Regions from separate parts of the Pseudomonas entomophila genome, predicted to be linked through region 2. Evidence: riboswitches for the same ligand, from Rfam matches in the RefSeq annotation. Region 2 holds a riboswitch; each other region holds the start of a gene.
What was found. Region 2 has a riboswitch for cobalamin ahead of IM733_RS03455 (TonB-dependent receptor). Riboswitches for the same ligand answer to the same signal wherever they lie in the genome.

Region 1: linked by a shared signal. The riboswitch ahead of IM733_RS05190 (CbtB domain-containing protein) and the one ahead of IM733_RS03455 (TonB-dependent receptor) in region 2 are both predicted to bind cobalamin.
Region 3: linked by a shared signal. The riboswitch ahead of IM733_RS07900 (ABC transporter ATP-binding protein) and the one ahead of IM733_RS03455 (TonB-dependent receptor) in region 2 are both predicted to bind cobalamin.

What each region holds. Positions count from the first base shown of each region.
Region 1 covers NZ_CP063832.1:1,137,511-1,142,860, forward strand. Annotated here, with positions in the region: gene cobM (precorrin-4 C(11)-methyltransferase) at 1-168, opposite strand, end outside; gene IM733_RS05180 (cobalamin biosynthesis protein) at 197-607, opposite strand; gene IM733_RS05185 (CbtA family protein) at 607-1,302, opposite strand; gene IM733_RS05190 (CbtB domain-containing protein) at 1,313-1,498, opposite strand; cobalamin riboswitch at 1,606-1,830, opposite strand; cobalamin riboswitch at 1,891-2,089, shown strand; gene cobW (cobalamin biosynthesis protein CobW) at 2,191-3,258, shown strand; gene cobN (cobaltochelatase subunit CobN) at 3,262-5,350, shown strand, end outside.
Region 2 covers NZ_CP063832.1:758,281-763,630, reverse strand. Annotated here, with positions in the region: gene quiC (3-dehydroshikimate dehydratase QuiC) at 1-146, opposite strand, end outside; gene IM733_RS03460 (MFS transporter) at 687-2,060, shown strand; cobalamin riboswitch at 2,139-2,343, shown strand; gene IM733_RS03455 (TonB-dependent receptor) at 2,453-4,579, shown strand; gene yghU (glutathione-dependent disulfide-bond oxidoreductase) at 4,791-5,350, shown strand, end outside.
Region 3 covers NZ_CP063832.1:1,855,861-1,861,210, forward strand. Annotated here, with positions in the region: gene IM733_RS07885 (polysaccharide deacetylase family protein) at 1-582, shown strand, start outside; gene IM733_RS07890 (ester cyclase) at 589-1,143, opposite strand; gene IM733_RS07895 (winged helix-turn-helix transcriptional regulator) at 1,275-1,670, shown strand; cobalamin riboswitch at 1,693-1,896, shown strand; gene IM733_RS07900 (ABC transporter ATP-binding protein) at 2,006-2,782, shown strand; gene IM733_RS07905 (ABC transporter substrate-binding protein) at 2,779-3,741, shown strand; gene IM733_RS07910 (FecCD family ABC transporter permease) at 3,741-4,763, shown strand; gene IM733_RS07915 (ATP-binding response regulator) at 4,735-5,350, opposite strand, start outside.

The DNA.
Region 1 (5,350 bases), 380 kb from region 2:
CAGTTCGGCGCTGTTGATCACGGTCTGGGCGGTGTGCCCTTCGAGCACGGCGGGAGGCACCAGGGAGCCGGCATAGATGATCACCGGGCACTGGCGGATCAGGCGCTGGCCCTTCACCGTGATCAGTTCCGGGTCGCCGGGGCCGGCGCCGATGAAGTAGACCGTCATGGGAATTCCTTGCAGGTGGGAGGGCGGATTATCCGCCGATGGCCAGGGCCAGGGTGGCGCCAGCCAGGGTCTGTTTCGGGATGTGCAGGCGTGGCGGCGTGAATGCCTGGCCGGCCAGGGCCAGTGCCGCGCTTTCGGCTACGCCCCAGCAGCCGGTCTGGGCGTAGGCGACGGCGGAGCGCTGGGTGAGCTGCGCTTCGAAACCGAGCAGATGTGGGGCATCGAAGCAGATGAACGGCAACCCCAGGCGCTCAGCCAGCGCCAGCAAGCCGGGCTCACGCGCCTTGGGCGTGATGCTGGCGATGCCGCGCAGGCAGGAAAGGGGCAAGGCGTGAAGGGTCAGGGTCTGGCGCAGCAGCACCGAGAGTGTCTCGACCGGGCAGCCGCGACGGCAGCCAAAGCCGGCGTACAACGCCGGCTGAGCGGGATGCAGGGACATCAAGCGTGGCTGGAGCGACGGTAGAGCCAGGCGCTGAGCAGGCCCAGCGCCAGCCAGAAGGCGGCGTTGGTCAGCCAGGAGGCGATCTTGAACTGCGCTTCGAGGGCTTCCGGCGCCAGGCTCTCATGCACGGGCGGTTGCGGCGCGCCGATGACATGGGGGATGACCAGCAGGGCGACGCCGATCACCTTGAGCAGCCAGTGACGGGCGAACACCAGCAATGCCAAACCTGCTGCGGTTGCAGCGGCGGTAGCGACCCACCAGGTCTGGCGTTGGCCAAGGTCGGCGGCGGCAGTGCCAGGTAGTTCGGGTGGCAGGCCCAGGGTCGGGGCCAGGCAGAACACGGCGAAACCGGCCAGGCCCCAGAGCGCGCCGGTGCTGACACGGCCAGGCTCGCGCAGGCTGTACAGCGCGGCAAGGATCAGGGCGAAGCCTACCGCCACTACCAGGTTGCCGCCGGTGGTGGACAGCACACGCTGCCAGCCATCCTCCGGCGCCCAGGCTTCGGCGCTGTGCTCATGTTCGTGGGGCGCGGCGGCCTCGCCATGCGCGTGGTGTTCGGCGGCGGGGGCGGCGTTCTCGTAGGTTTCCGCCTGGAGAATCAGCGGAGCGACCCAGAAGCTTTGCAGCAGGGTCAACAGCAGGGCGGCCAGCAGCCCGCTGAAGCCCGCGGTACGGGCGATGCGCGTGATCATGCGGGCGTACTCAGTGGCAGGGGAAGGCGGCGCTGTGGCGGGTATCATGAGCGGCGTTGTGCACCGCCTCGATGTGCGAGAAACCGGCGAAGTAGACCAGGCACAGGCCGAGCAGGCTGGCACCGATGGCGATGATCATGCGCTGGCTGAGGCTGACGGGGGTGGCGATGCTGTGTTTCGTGCTGGTGATGGGCATGACGCGTTCCTCTGCTGTTGCTTTTGTCGGGCATTGGGGCAACGGGCAAGCGCGGCGACCCCGGGCGAAGCTCGCCCAGGTATGCGACAGCGCCCGCCCACCGCGGGGTGTTCATGTGGCGTCAGGCCGGTCTCCGGGCTGGCGAGGTGGAGCGGGGCTCCGTTGTTGGCGTCACCTTCCCATGCCGTGTCGACGGGCACAGTGGTCAAGACGCTTCACTCGCTTACCGTTGCGGGGGCAGCACCGGCATTGTCCGGCCTCTTGCAAAGAGACGCGTGACGCACCGGTTTCCCGTTTCACCCCAAGGGGGCACCTGAACGCAGTGCGCTAGCAAATCATGGGGCGAACCTTGCGTCAATGGCGGCGGCGGTTGACCGCAAGGCAGGCTCTGCGTAGCCTTGCCGCTTCGAGGTTCTCCGGCGTTGGCCGGAGCTAAGACGGGAACGCGGTCGATGCCGCGGCTGCCCCCGCAACTGTAGGCACTGGAACGGATCGGCACAGCCACTGCGCACGCGCGGGAAGGCGCCATCCAGCTGGCATTCTTGTCGGCGCAGTGCGAGCCAGGAGACCTGCCTCGTGACGTTTTCGACTTTCAACCGGGCGGGGTGATCCGGTGGCGAACCAGCCAGGCCGGCACGGCCCGTGGCTATCGTCCTGCATGCCCGCGCCACAGCCGCCAAGGGCACCGCGACATGAAAACACTGGCCAAGCTCCCCGTCACCATCGTTACCGGCTTCCTCGGCTCGGGCAAGACCACCTTGCTCCGCCATATGCTCGACAACGCCCAGGGCCGCCGCATCGCGGTGATCGTCAACGAGTTCGGCGAGCTGGGCATCGATGGCGAAATTCTCAAACAGTGCAGCATCGGTTGCAGCGAAGAAGAGGCCAATGGCCGCGTCTATGAGCTGGCCAACGGTTGCCTGTGCTGCACGGTGCAGGAAGAGTTCTTCCCGGTGATGCGCGAACTGGTGGCCCGTCGCGGCGACCTGGACCACATCCTCATCGAAACCAGCGGCCTGGCGCTGCCCAAGCCTCTGGTCCAGGCCTTCCAGTGGCCGGAAATCCGCAACGCCTGCACCGTCGACGCGGTGATCACCGTGGTCGACAGCCCGGCCGTGGCAGCGGGCACCTTCGCCGCCTACCCGGACCAGGTCGACGCCCAGCGCAAGCTCGACCCCAACCTCGACCATGAGTCGCCCCTGCACGAACTGTTCGCCGACCAACTGGCCAGCGCCGACCTGGTGGTGTTGAACAAGGCCGACCTGATTGATTCAGAAGGCTTGGCCAAGGTCCGCGCCGAAGTGGCCGAAGAGCTGCCGCCGGCGGTCAAGGTGATCGAGGCCAGCAGCGGTCGCCTGCCGCTGGAGGTGTTGCTGGGCGTGGGTGCCGAGTCCGAGGCGCATATCGATGGCCGGCGCACCCACCACGATTCGCACCACGATGGCGATGACCATGACGACCATGACCACGACGCCTTCGACTCCATTTCCCTCGACCTGCCCGAAGCCGACGAAAGCCTGTTGCTCGACGCCCTCACGCAACTGGTCACCGAGTTCGGCATCCTGCGCGCCAAGGGCTTCGCCGCCATCCCCGGCAAGCCGATGCGCCTGCTGATCCAGGGCGTGGGCACCCGCTTCGACAAGCACTTCGACCGCGCCTGGCGCAACGAAGAGCCGCGCATCACCCGCCTGGTGCTGATCGGCCAGGACCTCGATGCCGCGCAACTGGAAGCGCGCCTGCGCCAGGCCCTGGGCGCCTGACCCATGCACCTGCTGCGGACCCAGCCCGGCGGCTTCGTGCCGGACGACAGCATCGCCGATCTCGGCCAGACTCCCGCCGAGTTGGTGATCCTCTGCAGCGGTGATTCGCACCTGGCACTGCTGGCCGAAACCGCCGAGCAGTTGCCGGAGGACTTTCCCAGCCTGCGCCTGGCCAACCCCATGCAGGTGCAGAACCATGCCTCGGTCGATCTCTATGTCGACGAGGTGCTGCGCCACGCCAAGGTGATTCTGGTCTCGCTGCACGGCGGCGTCGGCTACTGGCGCTATGGTGTCGAGCAACTGGTGGAACTGGCCAACCGAGGCGTGCAACTGATCTTGGTGCCGGGCGATGATCGCCCCGATCCGCAACTGACCGACCTGGGCACGGTGCGTGGCGAGCAGGCCGAGCGGCTCTGGCACTACCTGCGCCAGGGCGGCAAGGCCAACGCCGTCAACCTGTTCAACTGCCTGGCCAACCTGTGGCTCGGGCGTGACTATCCGTGGCAGGAGCCGCAACCGTTGCCGCGCACCGCGGTCTACCACCCGAACAAGGCCAGCGCGGTGCCCGAGGACTGGTACGCAGAATGGAACCCGACGTTCCCGGTGGCGCCGTTGCTGTTCTACCGCTCGCACCTGCAAGCGGCCAACACCGCGTTCATTGACGTGTTCTGCCAGCGTCTGCAGGCCTGCGGCCTGAATCCGCTGCCGATCGCCGTGGCCAGCCTCAAGGAGCGCGCTTGCCTCGATCAGGTTGAAGACTGGCTCGACGCGGTCGAGGCCGAAGTGGTGATCAACACCACCGGCTTCGCCCTGTCCAGCCCCGAACAGCCCAACCTGCGCCCGCTGCGCCGCGACGTGCCGGTGTTGCAGGCGATCTGCGCCCAGGACAACCAGCCTGCCTGGGAACAGAGCGAGCAGGGACTGGGTGCCCGCGACCTGGCCATGCACATCGCCTTGCCGGAACTGGACGGGCGCATCATCACCCGGCCGGTCAGCTTCAAGGACCTGGCCTGGCGCAGCGAGCGCAGCCAGGCCGACGTGGTCTGCTACCGGGCCCACCCTGAACGCATGGACTTCGTCGCCGAGCTGGCGCGGCGCTGGGTGGAGCTGGCGCGCCTGGACAACCAGGAGAAGCGCATCGCCCTGGTGCTGGCCAACTACCCGACCCGCGATGGGCGCATCGGCAATGGCGTCGGCCTGGACACGCCGGGCGCCGCCCTGAACATCCTCCAGGCCCTGCAGGCGAATGACTATCCGGTGGCGGGTCTGCCGGGCAGCGGTACCGAGCTGATCCACCAGTTGCTCGGTGGGGTGACCAACGACCTCGACCACCTGGACCACCGCCCCTGCGCCCAGAGCCTGAGCCTGGCGGACTACCAGAGTGCCTTCGCCGCTTTGCCCGAGGCGAACCAGCGCGCCGTGCTCGAGCGCTGGGGGCCGCCCGAGCAGGACCCGATGTTCCGCTCCGGGCGCATGATGGTCGCCGGGCTGCGCTACGGCCTGACCTTCGTTGGCATCCAGCCGGCCAGGGGCTACCAGGTCGACCACAGTGCGGTGTACCACGACCCGGACCTGGTCCCGCCCCACGGTTACCTGGCGTTCCACTTCTGGCTGCGCAACGGCTACGCCGCCGACGCGGTGATCCATGTCGGCAAGCACGGTAACCTGGAGTGGCTGCCGGGCAAGGGCGTGGGCCTATCCAATGAATGCTGGCCGGATGCGTTGCTCGGCCCGCTGCCGAACATCTACCCGTTCATCGTCAATGACCCGGGCGAGGGCGCCCAGGCCAAGCGGCGTACCCAGGCGGTGATCATCGACCACCTGATGCCGCCGCTGACCCGCGCCGAAACCTACGGCCCGCTGCGCCACTTGGAGCAACTGGCCGATGAGTACTACGAAGCCCAACTGCTCGATCCACGCCGCGCCCGCGAGCTGCAGCGCGACATCCTCGAACTGGTCAAGGCCAACCATATCGACCGCGAGTTGCAACTCGAAGGGCAACTGGACGACGCGGCGGTGTGGCTGCCGCGCCTGGACACCTACCTGTGCGACCTGAAGGAATCGCAGATCCGCGATGGCCTGCATGTGTTCG
Region 2 (5,350 bases):
ATCTTTTGCACCTCGCGCGGGCTGCCGGCGTAGTACAGCAGGTCGTTCTCGAAGATCTCGACGCCGTCGAAACCCGCGGCGGCGATGGCTTCGAGCTTTTCCGGCAGGGTGCCGCTGAGGGACACGGTGGCAATCGAACGCTGCATGCTGGGGTTCCTTGTTGTTGTGGGGCGTTCCTCTTTAGGAGCGGCTTCGGCCGCGATCATCCGCGAAGCAGATGCCAGGCACTGCAGCGCCTGCATCGCGGCTAAAGCCGCTCCTACAGAGGTCATGCCAGATCGATGAGGGCAGCGGTAACGACAGCCCATCAATCGGCCTGGCATGAGCGATTATTCGCAGGTAAAGTCACCCCGGCAACGAACTTTGTACGGAACAGTTAGTTTTCGTTCGATTACCGAACAAAACCCGTTCCGGCGAATTGATTCACCCACCCCCGTGAACAACCATGAACACCAGTCGCAGGCCCCGCCGGCCTTTCTCGCTGCCACGCCGGTCGTTCGGCGGGTCCTGCGCCGCACCGCCCAACGTCACCACATAATAAGTTCAATAAAACGGGTACCGACCTATGCTCACGTTCCTCGCCCTGCGATCCGCACCGTCACGTTCGTCTTCTCCTTATCGCCCCACGGTTCACGCGCCCTGTGCGCGCTGACCTTTCGGCCACCGACAAGAACAACGGAGACAACATGGCCCGCACAAGCTCCCAAGCCAAGAAAGCCACCGCCAGCGGATGGATCGGCTCTGCCCTCGAGTACTACGACTTCTTCATCTATGCCCAGGCCGCGGCGCTGATCTTCCCGCAGATCTTCTTCCCCTCCACCGACCCGAAAATGGCCATCATCGCCTCGCTGGCCACCTACGGCGTCGGCTACCTGGCCCGCCCGGTGGGCGCCTTCGTGCTCGGCCACTGGGGCGACACCCGCGGGCGCAAGAACGTGCTGCTGCTGTGCATGTTCCTGATGGGCCTGTCGACCATGGCCGTGGGCCTGCTGCCCACTTACCACGACATCGGCCTGCTCGCCCCGGCGTTGCTGGTGCTGCTGCGCCTGGTCCAGGGCTTCGCCGTGGCCGGCGAGATCTCCGGGGCCAGCTCGATGATCATGGAGCACGCGCCGTTCGGCCGCCGTGGCTACTACGCCAGCTACACGCTGCAGGGCGTGCAGGCCGGCCAGGTGATGGCGGCGGCGGTGTTCCTGCCGCTGGCCTACTTCATGCCGAGCGAGGCCTTCAACGAATGGGGCTGGCGCATTCCGTTCCTGATGAGCGCGCTGGTGCTGTTGGCCGGCTTCATCATCCGCAAGGAGGTCCACGAAACCCCGGCCTTCGTCCAGGAAGAGCAGCAGGACAAGGTCGCCAAGTCGCCGATCAGCGAAGCCTTCCGTCACAGCTGGAAGCACATGGTGCTGGTGATGTTCATGGCGCTGATGAACGTGATCCCGGTGGTCGCCACCATCTTTGGCGCGGCCTACGCGGTGCAGCCGGCCTACGGCGTGGGCTTCGACAAGAGCGTGTATCTGTGGATCCCGGTGGTGGGCAATATCGTCGCGGTGCTGGTGATCCCCTTCGTCGGCAACCTCTCCGACAGGATCGGCCGCCGCCCGACCATGATCGCCGGTTGCCTGGGCTCGGGCCTGCTGGCGTTTGTCTACCTGTATGCGATCAGCATCCACAACGTGCCACTGGCCTTCGCCGCCTCGATCGTCATGTGGGGCATGGTTTACCAGGGCTACAACGCGGTGTTCCCAAGCTTCTACCCCGAGCTGTTCCAGACCCGCTACCGGGTTTCGGCCATGGCCATCGCGCAGAACGTCGGCACCATGCTCACCGCCATGCTGCCGGCGCTGTTCGCCACCGTGGCACCGCCGGGCTCGGACAACATCCCGCTGGTGGTGGGCGGGCTGGCATTCTTCATCACCTGCGTGTGCGCGTTCGCGGCATACCTGGCGCCGGAGACCCACCGGCTGGCCATGGAAGACCTGGGCAACCCGCAGGCAACGCCCATGGCGCAGGAAGCCTATGAAGCCAACCGCAAGGGCAACCTGAAAGCGTTCGGGCATTGAACGCCGCGGGGCAGACCTGTCGCGCACTGACAGTGCCTGGCCCATCCAGATGATTGACTCCCCCCTCGTTCGATGGTCAGATGCGCGCCAGTTTCAGGTGTCCTGCGCCGCCGTGCGCAGGGTGAAACGGGAAGCCGGTGAGTCGTTGTCACGACAAGTCCGGCGCTGCCCCCGCAACGGTAAGCGAGCGACCCCTTCGACAGACCACTGTGCACCCGCATGGGAAGGTGAAGGTTTCATGCCCCTCGCAAGCCCGGAGACCGGCCTGAAGCCTTACTTGGCAACCCGCGGTGGGCGGGCGCAGGCCGGTCATCGCGTGCGCGCCTGCGTATGTGGTTCGCCTTTGCGTGTTTTCCACCGGGATCCATTCATTCCTGCAGCAGTGGAACGACATGTCCCGATTCAACAAGCTTCACACCCTGGCGGCCTGCCTGGCCGTCTCGCTCCCGGCCCTGGCCGACGACCACCAGGGTGCCCCGCTCACCCTGCCCTCGACGGCGGTCACCGAGACCCGCGAGCCCTCGGCCATCGACCTGGCCACCCCGACCCAGGCCGGTTCACGGCTGAACCTCAGCGCCCTGGAAACCCCGGCCAGCACCAGCAGCATCAGCGCCGAGCAGATCCTGCAACGCAACAACCTCACCGTGCAGGACGCCGTGACCCGCTCCCCGGGCATCACCTTCATCGGCACCCCCGGTGATGGCGGCACCGGCCTGTCGGCGCGCGGTTTCAGCGGCCAGGGTTCGGTGATGACACTGTTCGACGGCGCGCGGCTGTACACCGGCGCCGGCACCCTGACCTTCCCGGTCGACCCGTGGATGGTCGAGCGCATCGACGTGCTGCGCGGCCCGGCGTCGGTGCTGTACGGCGAAGGCGCCACCGGCGCGGTGGTCAACGTGATCCCGAAAAAACCCTTCGCCGGCGAGATCCACAACCGCCTGCGCCTGGGCTACGGCTCGTGGGATCGCCAACAGCTGGGGCTGGACAGCGGCGGCAGCCTGAGCGAACGCCTGAGCTACCGGGTCACCCTCAACAAGCAGGAAGGCAACGGCTGGGTCGACCGCACCGACTCGCGCAACCTGTCGCTCAGCGCCGCCCTGCGCTTCGATGCCAGTGACGACCTGAGTTTCACCCTCGCCCACGAGCGTGGCGACGCCGAGCCGGCCAACTACTTTGGCACGCCGCTGATCGACGGCCACTACCGCGACAGCCTGCGCAAGAAGAACTACAACGTGCAGAACGACGTGCAGCGCTACCACGACGAGTGGACGCGCCTGACCACCGACTGGACGCTCAGCGACACGGTCTCGGCCAGCAACCTGCTGTACTACATCAAAAGCCGCCGCCACTGGCGCAACGCCGAGGACTACACCTGGAACGCCGATGAGGGCCTGCTGCAACGGGGCAGCTACCTGGAGATCAAGCACAACCAGGAGCAGCTCGGCGACCGCCAGAGCTTCACCTTCGACCACGGGCTGTTCGGCCTTGCGAGCAAGACCGTGGTGGGTGTCGAGTACAACAAGATCCGCTTCAACGTCGACAGCAACGCGCCCTACAACGACGACGGCGTCGACCTGGTCGACCCATGGAACCCGGCACCGAGTGGGTTCCACAGCGCCTCACCGCTGCGCCCGCAAAACCTTTCCACCACCCACACCGTCGCGCTGTTCGCGGAAAACCGTACCCAGTTGACCGAGCGCCTGTCGCTGGTCACCGGCGTGCGCCGCGACCAGAACCACATCGACCGCGACAACCTGATCGATGGCTCGCGCAGCGACGTCAGCCTGCGCGGCGGCAACTGGCGCGCCGGGCTGGTCTATGCGCTCAGCGACGATCTGTCGGTCTACGGCCAGTACTCCACCAGCGAGGACGGCGTCGGCAACCTGATCAGCCTCAGCCAGAAACAGATGGACTTCGACCTCACCGAGGCGAAGCAGACCGAGTTCGGCGTCAAGCAGCGCTTCTGGGACGGCCAAGGCGAATGGACCCTGGCGGCCTACCACATCGTCAAGAAGAAGCTGCTGGTCTACGACCCGGCCAGCAAGACCCAGCAGCAGGCCGGGCAGCAGACCTCCGACGGCCTGGAGGCCTCGCTGGAACTGGCGCTGGGCAACCAGTGGCAGCTGTCGGCCAACGCCGCGCTGGTGCGGGCCAAATACGACGAGTACCTGCAAAGCACGGCGCAGGGGGTGATGGACCGTGCCGGCAACCGCCCCGCCAACGTGCCGCGGCGCACCGCCAACCTGTGGCTGAGCAAAGGCTTCGGTCAGACGCTGGATGCCGGCGTGGGCCTGCGTTATGTAGATGAGCGCTATGCCAGCGTCGACAACGAACAGGCCGTGCCGGGCTATACCGTGGTGGATGCCAACCTCGGCTGGCAGGTGCTGCCGGACGTGCGTCTCGGCCTGCAGGTGAACAACCTGTTCAACCGCGACTACGTGGTTTCGGCCCACAGCGGCGAGCAATGGCTGCTCGGCGCGCCGCGTTCGTACTTCGCCACGGTCGACTACAGCTTCTGACCCTTCCCATTGACCTGACACAACTTCTGTAGGAGCGGCTTCAGCCGCGATCACCCGCGAAGCGGGTGGCCAGACACCGCGGTGCCTGTATCGCGGCTAAAGCTCCTACTTGCGCCCGCGCTCATTGCATTTGCCCTTTGCGCCGAACCCATGGCATAGATGCGAGTCCACACGTGTATGTGCCCGTATCGAGCCTCAAGGAGTTTCACGCATGAGCAAGCACCCTTACGTCCCGCCCAAGGTCTGGACCCACGAGGCCCCCTCAGGCGGCCAGTTCGCCAGTATCAACCGCCCGGTGGCCGGCCCGACCCACGACAAGGACCTGCCCGTGGGCAAGCACCCGCTGCAGTTGTACTCGCTGGCCACCCCCAACGGCGTGAAGGTGACCATCCTGCTCGAAGAATTGTTGGCCCTCGGCCATACGGGCGCCGAATATGACGCCTGGCTGATCCGCATCGGCGAAGGCGACCAGTTCGGCAGCGGCTTCGTCGGGGTCAACCCGAACTCGAAGATCCCCGCCCTGCTCGACCGCAGTGTCGAGCCGCCGGTACGGGTGTTCGAGTCCGGCTCAATCCTGCTTTACCTGGCCGAAAAGTTCGGCGCACTCCTGCCCACGTCGCTGGCTGCGCGTACAGAGACGCTCAACTGGCTGTTCTGGCAGATGGGCTCGGCGCCCTACCTGGGCGGCGGTTTCGGCCATTTCTACGTGTATGCGCCGGAAAAGTTCGAGTACGCCATCAACCGCTTCACCATGGAAGCCAAGCGCCAGCT
Region 3 (5,350 bases), 1.1 Mb from region 2:
CGCGGCCACGAGGCCGCGGCCCATGGCCTGTACTGGGCACCGCAATACAGCCTGACGCCCGCCGAGGAACGCCGTCACTACGAGCAGGCGGCGGCCATCGTCGAACGGGTTACCGGCCAACGCCCGGTGGGTTTCAACGCCTTCTGGATGCGCCATTCCCGGGACACCCTGAACATCCTCCAGGACCTGGGCTTCCTCTACCACATCGACGACCTGTCCCGGGACGAGCCGTCGATCACCCCGGTACGCGGCAAACCCTTCGTCGTGGTGCCCTACACCCTGCGCAACAATGATATCGGCCGCATCGCCGGCTCCACCGCGATGACCGGCGCCGCCCTGCTGCAGGAACTCAAGGACGAGTTCGACGTGCTGTATGCCGAAGGCCGCCAGCGGCGCCGGCTGATGTCGCTGTCGGCCCACGACCGCATCGGCGGCACGCCGACCGTGGCCCACGCCCTCGACCAGTTCATCGCCTATGCCAAGTCCCACCCCGGCGTGGCCTTCCTGCGCAAGGACGAGATCGCCCGCTGGACCCTGGCCCAGGGCAATGCACCGCTGAACCCGGCCAGGGTCTTCGACTGACTGCGCTCAGCGCGCGGCCAGCCCGGCCTGCTGCAGGAAGGTCAGGTTGTCTTCCAGGTGCCAGTCCTCGGCAATGCGGCCATCGGCGATGCGATAGATGTCCATGGCGATGAAGTCGATGGCCTCGCCCTGCCCCTGGCGCTCGCCCAGCTTGCCAGTGAAATGCCCGGTAAAGCGCAGGGCCGCGGTAACCCGGTCACCGGCAACGATCATCTGCAACACCTCGCAGCGCAGGTCCGGCACCGCCGCGCGGAAGGCCTTCGAGGCTTTCAGCGGGCCTTCGATACCTTGCGGCCGCCCCGCCGGCAGGGTGTTGTCGCGAAAGTCCGTGGCCAGCGCGGCGCGGGCCATGGCTTCGTCGCCGGTATTCCAGAAGGTGTCGTAGCGCCGGGCGGCGAGGATCTGCTGTTCGAGCTGTGCCTTGGGCGGGCTGTGGTCGACCACCAGCACGGCTGGCGTGACCAGTTCGCCGGCACTGGACAGGTTCGCGGCAGCCGCCAGCACCAGAGGGGTCAACCAGCGGCCGGCACGCAGCCCCGAAACCTTGGATTCGGTATTCATGTTCAATTCCTAAAAGTGTCGTCAGAGAAGGCATGGCGCGGCCGCGAACCATGCAGACAAGCCTATCCAGTTGGCGCCAAGCCCTCAAGAAGGCACTTTCCACTCACCTGGTCACCCTGGAGTAACCCCGTATGGCCCATTACCGGGAATGCCCCGCCTATGACGTATTCGCCCTCGCCTGCCCCGCGCGGATGGTGCTCGACCGCCTGGCGGACAAATGGGCCCTGCTGCTGATCGACCGCCTCAGCGCCGGTGAACGCGTGCGTTTCAACCAACTGCGCCGGGACATGGCCGGGATCTCGCAGAAAATGCTGTCGCAAACCCTGAAGCGCCTCGAGCGCGACGGGCTGATCGAGCGTGAAGTGCATCCCACCGTGCCGCCCACCGTCGAGTACGCGCTGACCGAACTGGGCGCGACCCTGGGCGACACGGTCGAGCGCCTGGCACGTTGGGCGGAGTCGAACATGCCTGCGATACAGCTGGCCCAGCAGCACTACGACCGCCAGGCTGCGCGCCACCTTGATTGACTCGCCCGCGCATAAATGCTCAGATGCGCCCCTTGTTTCAGGTGTCCCTGGCCGCCGTGCCAGGGGTTAAACGGGAAGCCGGTGCCTCGTTCAGCGAGAAGTCCGGCGCTGCCCCCGCAACGGTAAGCGAGCAAGGTATTCGACAGACCACTGTGCCAACGGCATGGGAAGGTGAATGCCCGTGCGCCTCGCAAGCCCGGAGACCGGCCTGCAACCTCTGTTTGGCAACTCCCGCGGTGGGCGGGCGCGTGCCGGTCTTGGGGCAGCCCGCTGCCTGCAATGCCTTCATGCGTCCACCTCGCCGGGCTTCACTTTCTCGCTACGGGCGCGTCCGCATGTCTTCACCCCTCCTGCGCATCGAGCGCCTGCACTGGTCACCCGCTACCGGCGAGCCTTGCCTGCTCGACGATGTCACGCTCGAAGTGCGCCCCGGCGAGTTCGTTGGGTTGATCGGCCCCAACGGCAGCGGCAAGACCAGCCTGCTGCGCTGCGCCTACCGTTTCAACCGCCCACAGGCCGGGCGCGTGCTGCTCGAGGGTGAGGATGTCTGGCAACGCCCGCCGCGCTGGGTGGCCCAGCGCATCGCGGTGATGCTGCAGGAGTTTCCCGAAGACTTCGGCCTCAGCGTGCGCGACGTCGTCGCCATGGGCCGCACGCCGCACCTTGGCTGGCTCGACGGCGACGGCGACCCGGCGCCCATCGAGGCCGCCTTGCGCCAACTGGGCCTGGAAGACCGCGCCGAGCAAGGTTTCGCCCACCTGTCCGGTGGCGAAAAGCAGCGTGTGCTGCTGGCCCGGGCCCTGGCCCAGCAACCGCGCCTGCTGGTGCTCGACGAACCGACCAACCACCTCGACCCGCGCTACCAGTTGGCCCTGCTGCAGCACCTGCGCGGCACCGGCCTGGGCCTGTTGGCCAGCTTCCACGACCTGAACCTGGCCGCGGCCTTCTGCGACCGCCTGTACGTCATCGAGCAAGGCCGCATCAAAGCCGGCGGCACGCCCGCCGAGGTGCTGACCGAGCAGTGCCTGGCCGAAGTCTTCGGCACCCGCGCCCTGGTCGACCGCCACCCCCTGGCCCATCACCCGCGCATCACCTGGATCAGCCCCGCATGAAGCGATCGTTACTCCCCCTGCTCGCCGCCTTGCCCCTCGTGGCGGCAGCCAGCGACTACCCCGTGAACGTACGCAGCTGCGACCGCACGGTGACCTTCCAGCAGGCACCGCAACGGGCGGTCAGCCACGACATCAACCTGACCGGCATGCTCCTGGCCCTCGGCCTGCGCGAGCGGATGATCGGCTACAGCGGCATCAGCGGCTGGAAAACCCTTGCCCCCTCCTTGAGCCAGGCATTGACGGGCCTGCCGGAACTGGCGCCACGCTACCCATCGGTGGAGAACCTGCTGGACGTGGACACCGACTTCCTGTTCGCCGGCTGGGGCTACGGCATGGAGGTCGGCGGGACGCTCACACCGCAGCGCCTGGCGTCGTTCGGTATCCCCGTCTACGAATTGAGCGAGTCTTGCTCGCGGATCATGCCCCGGCACCCGGCAAGCCTCGACGACCTCTACACCGACCTCGACAACCTCGGGCGCATCTTCGACGTGGCGCCACGGGCCCAGGCGCTGGTCACCCAGTTGCGCGGGCGTATCGCCAAGGTTGCCAAGACCCTCGCCAACGTCCACGACCGCCCCAAAGTGTTCCTCTACGACAGCGGCGAGGACCGCCCCACCACCTCCGGCAGCCTGGGCATGCCCCAGGCGCTGATCGCGGCGGCCGGCGGCGACAACGTGATGACCGACGTGCAAGCCAGCTGGACCGAAGTCAGTTGGGAAAGCGTCGTCGAACGCGACCCCGACATAATCGCGATCGTCGACTACGGGCCGACCACCTGGCAGCAGAAGCGCGATTTCCTGCTCCAGCTCCCGGCGCTGGCCGATGTGAAAGCCATTCGCGAACGTCGCTTCGTGGTGCTGTCCTACCTGCAGGTGACGCCCTCGGTGGACAACGCCGATGCCATCGAACAGCTGGCCGCTGCCCTGCACCCGCAACTGTTCGCGCAGGCGCGGCCGTGATGCCGCTACGCAGCCCCACGGCCTACCGGCTGCTGCTCGTCGGGTTGGTGGCCGCCCTGCTGCTGTCCTGCCTGGTTTCGCTCGGTTTCGGCGCGGCCCAGGTGCCACTGGCCAACGTACTGGACATCGTTCTGAAGCAGGTAGGGCTTGCCGAGGCCGGCAACTTCAGCCGTGGCCAGGAGCAGATCGTCTGGCAGATCCGCGCGCCACGGGTGCTGCTCGGCGCGCTGGTGGGCGCCGGGTTGGCGCAGGTTGGGGCCGCATTGCAGGCCGTGACACGCAATCCACTGGCCGACCCGCATTTGCTGGGGGTCAGCTCCGGGGCCGTGCTGGGCGCCGTGCTGGTGGTGTTGTTCCTCGGGCCCTTCGCCGGCGTGCTGAGCCTGCCACTGGCGGCGTTCCTCGGCGCCCTGGGCTGCATGCTGCTGGTGCTGGGCGTGGCCAGCCGGCGCGGCCGCCTGGACAGCGAGCGGCTGCTGCTGGCCGGCGTGGCGGTGTCGTTCGTGGTGATGGCGCTGGCCAACCTGCTGCTCTACACCGGCGACCCCCACGCCGCCAGCTCGGTGATGTTCTGGATGCTGGGTGGCCTGGGCCTGGCGCAATGGTCGCTGCTGTGGCTGCCGGCCCTGGCCGTGCTCGCCGGATTCATCTTGCTGATGAGCCTGGCCCGGGCGCTCAATGCCCTGATGAGCGGCGAGCAGACCGCCGTGAGCCTGGGCTTCGACACCCGCCGCGTGCGCGCCCAGGTGTTCGTCGGCACGGCGCTGCTCACCGGGGTGCTGGTATCGCTGTCCGGCGCCATCGGCTTCGTCGGCCTGATGCTGCCGCACATGGCCCGGCGCCTGGTCGGCGCCGAACATCGCCGGCTACTGCCGACCTGCGCGTTGCTGGGGGCGCTGTTCATGGTCTGGGTCGACATGGGCGCGCGCACCCTGATCGCCCCCCAGGACCTGCCGATCGGCATCGCCACGGCGGCCATCGGCGGGTTGTTCTTCATCGCGCTGCTGCGCCGTCGCGGCTAGGTTCTGGCGCCACGCCACGCAGCCCCCGCAGCGCTGCGCGCAGCTCGGCGGGGCGCACCGGCTTGGCCAGCACCGCGATCCCCCGCGCCTGCAACGCCGCCTGCAGCCGGTCGATATCGTGCCCGGTCATGATCAGCGCCGGCACCGCCCAGCCGCGCTGGGCGCGCAGGTAATCGATGCAGTCGATGCCGGTGGCCTTCGGCCCCAGGTCGTAGTCGGCGACGATCACGTCACAGTCGCTGGCCAGGCCCTCGGCCGAATCGTGGGCCTGCACCTCGCAGCCCCAGCGCTGCAACAGCGCGCAGGTGGCCTGCAGGACATTGTGGTCATCCTCCACCAGGCACACGCGCAAGCCGGTGAGCAGCCCCGCCTGCAAGGCCGGGTCGATGGCCAGTTTCGGCATCTGCGCGACAGCCCTGGGCAAACCACTGAGGCGCACTGTGGTGCCGTGGCCAGGCCGTGAACGCAAGCTCACCGCCATCCCCATCAGGCGGCCCAGGCGCTGGACGATGGACAACCCCAGGCCAACGCCTTCGACGTCCTTGTCGCGGGCCTCGCGCACCCGGTAGAACTCCTCGAACACCTTG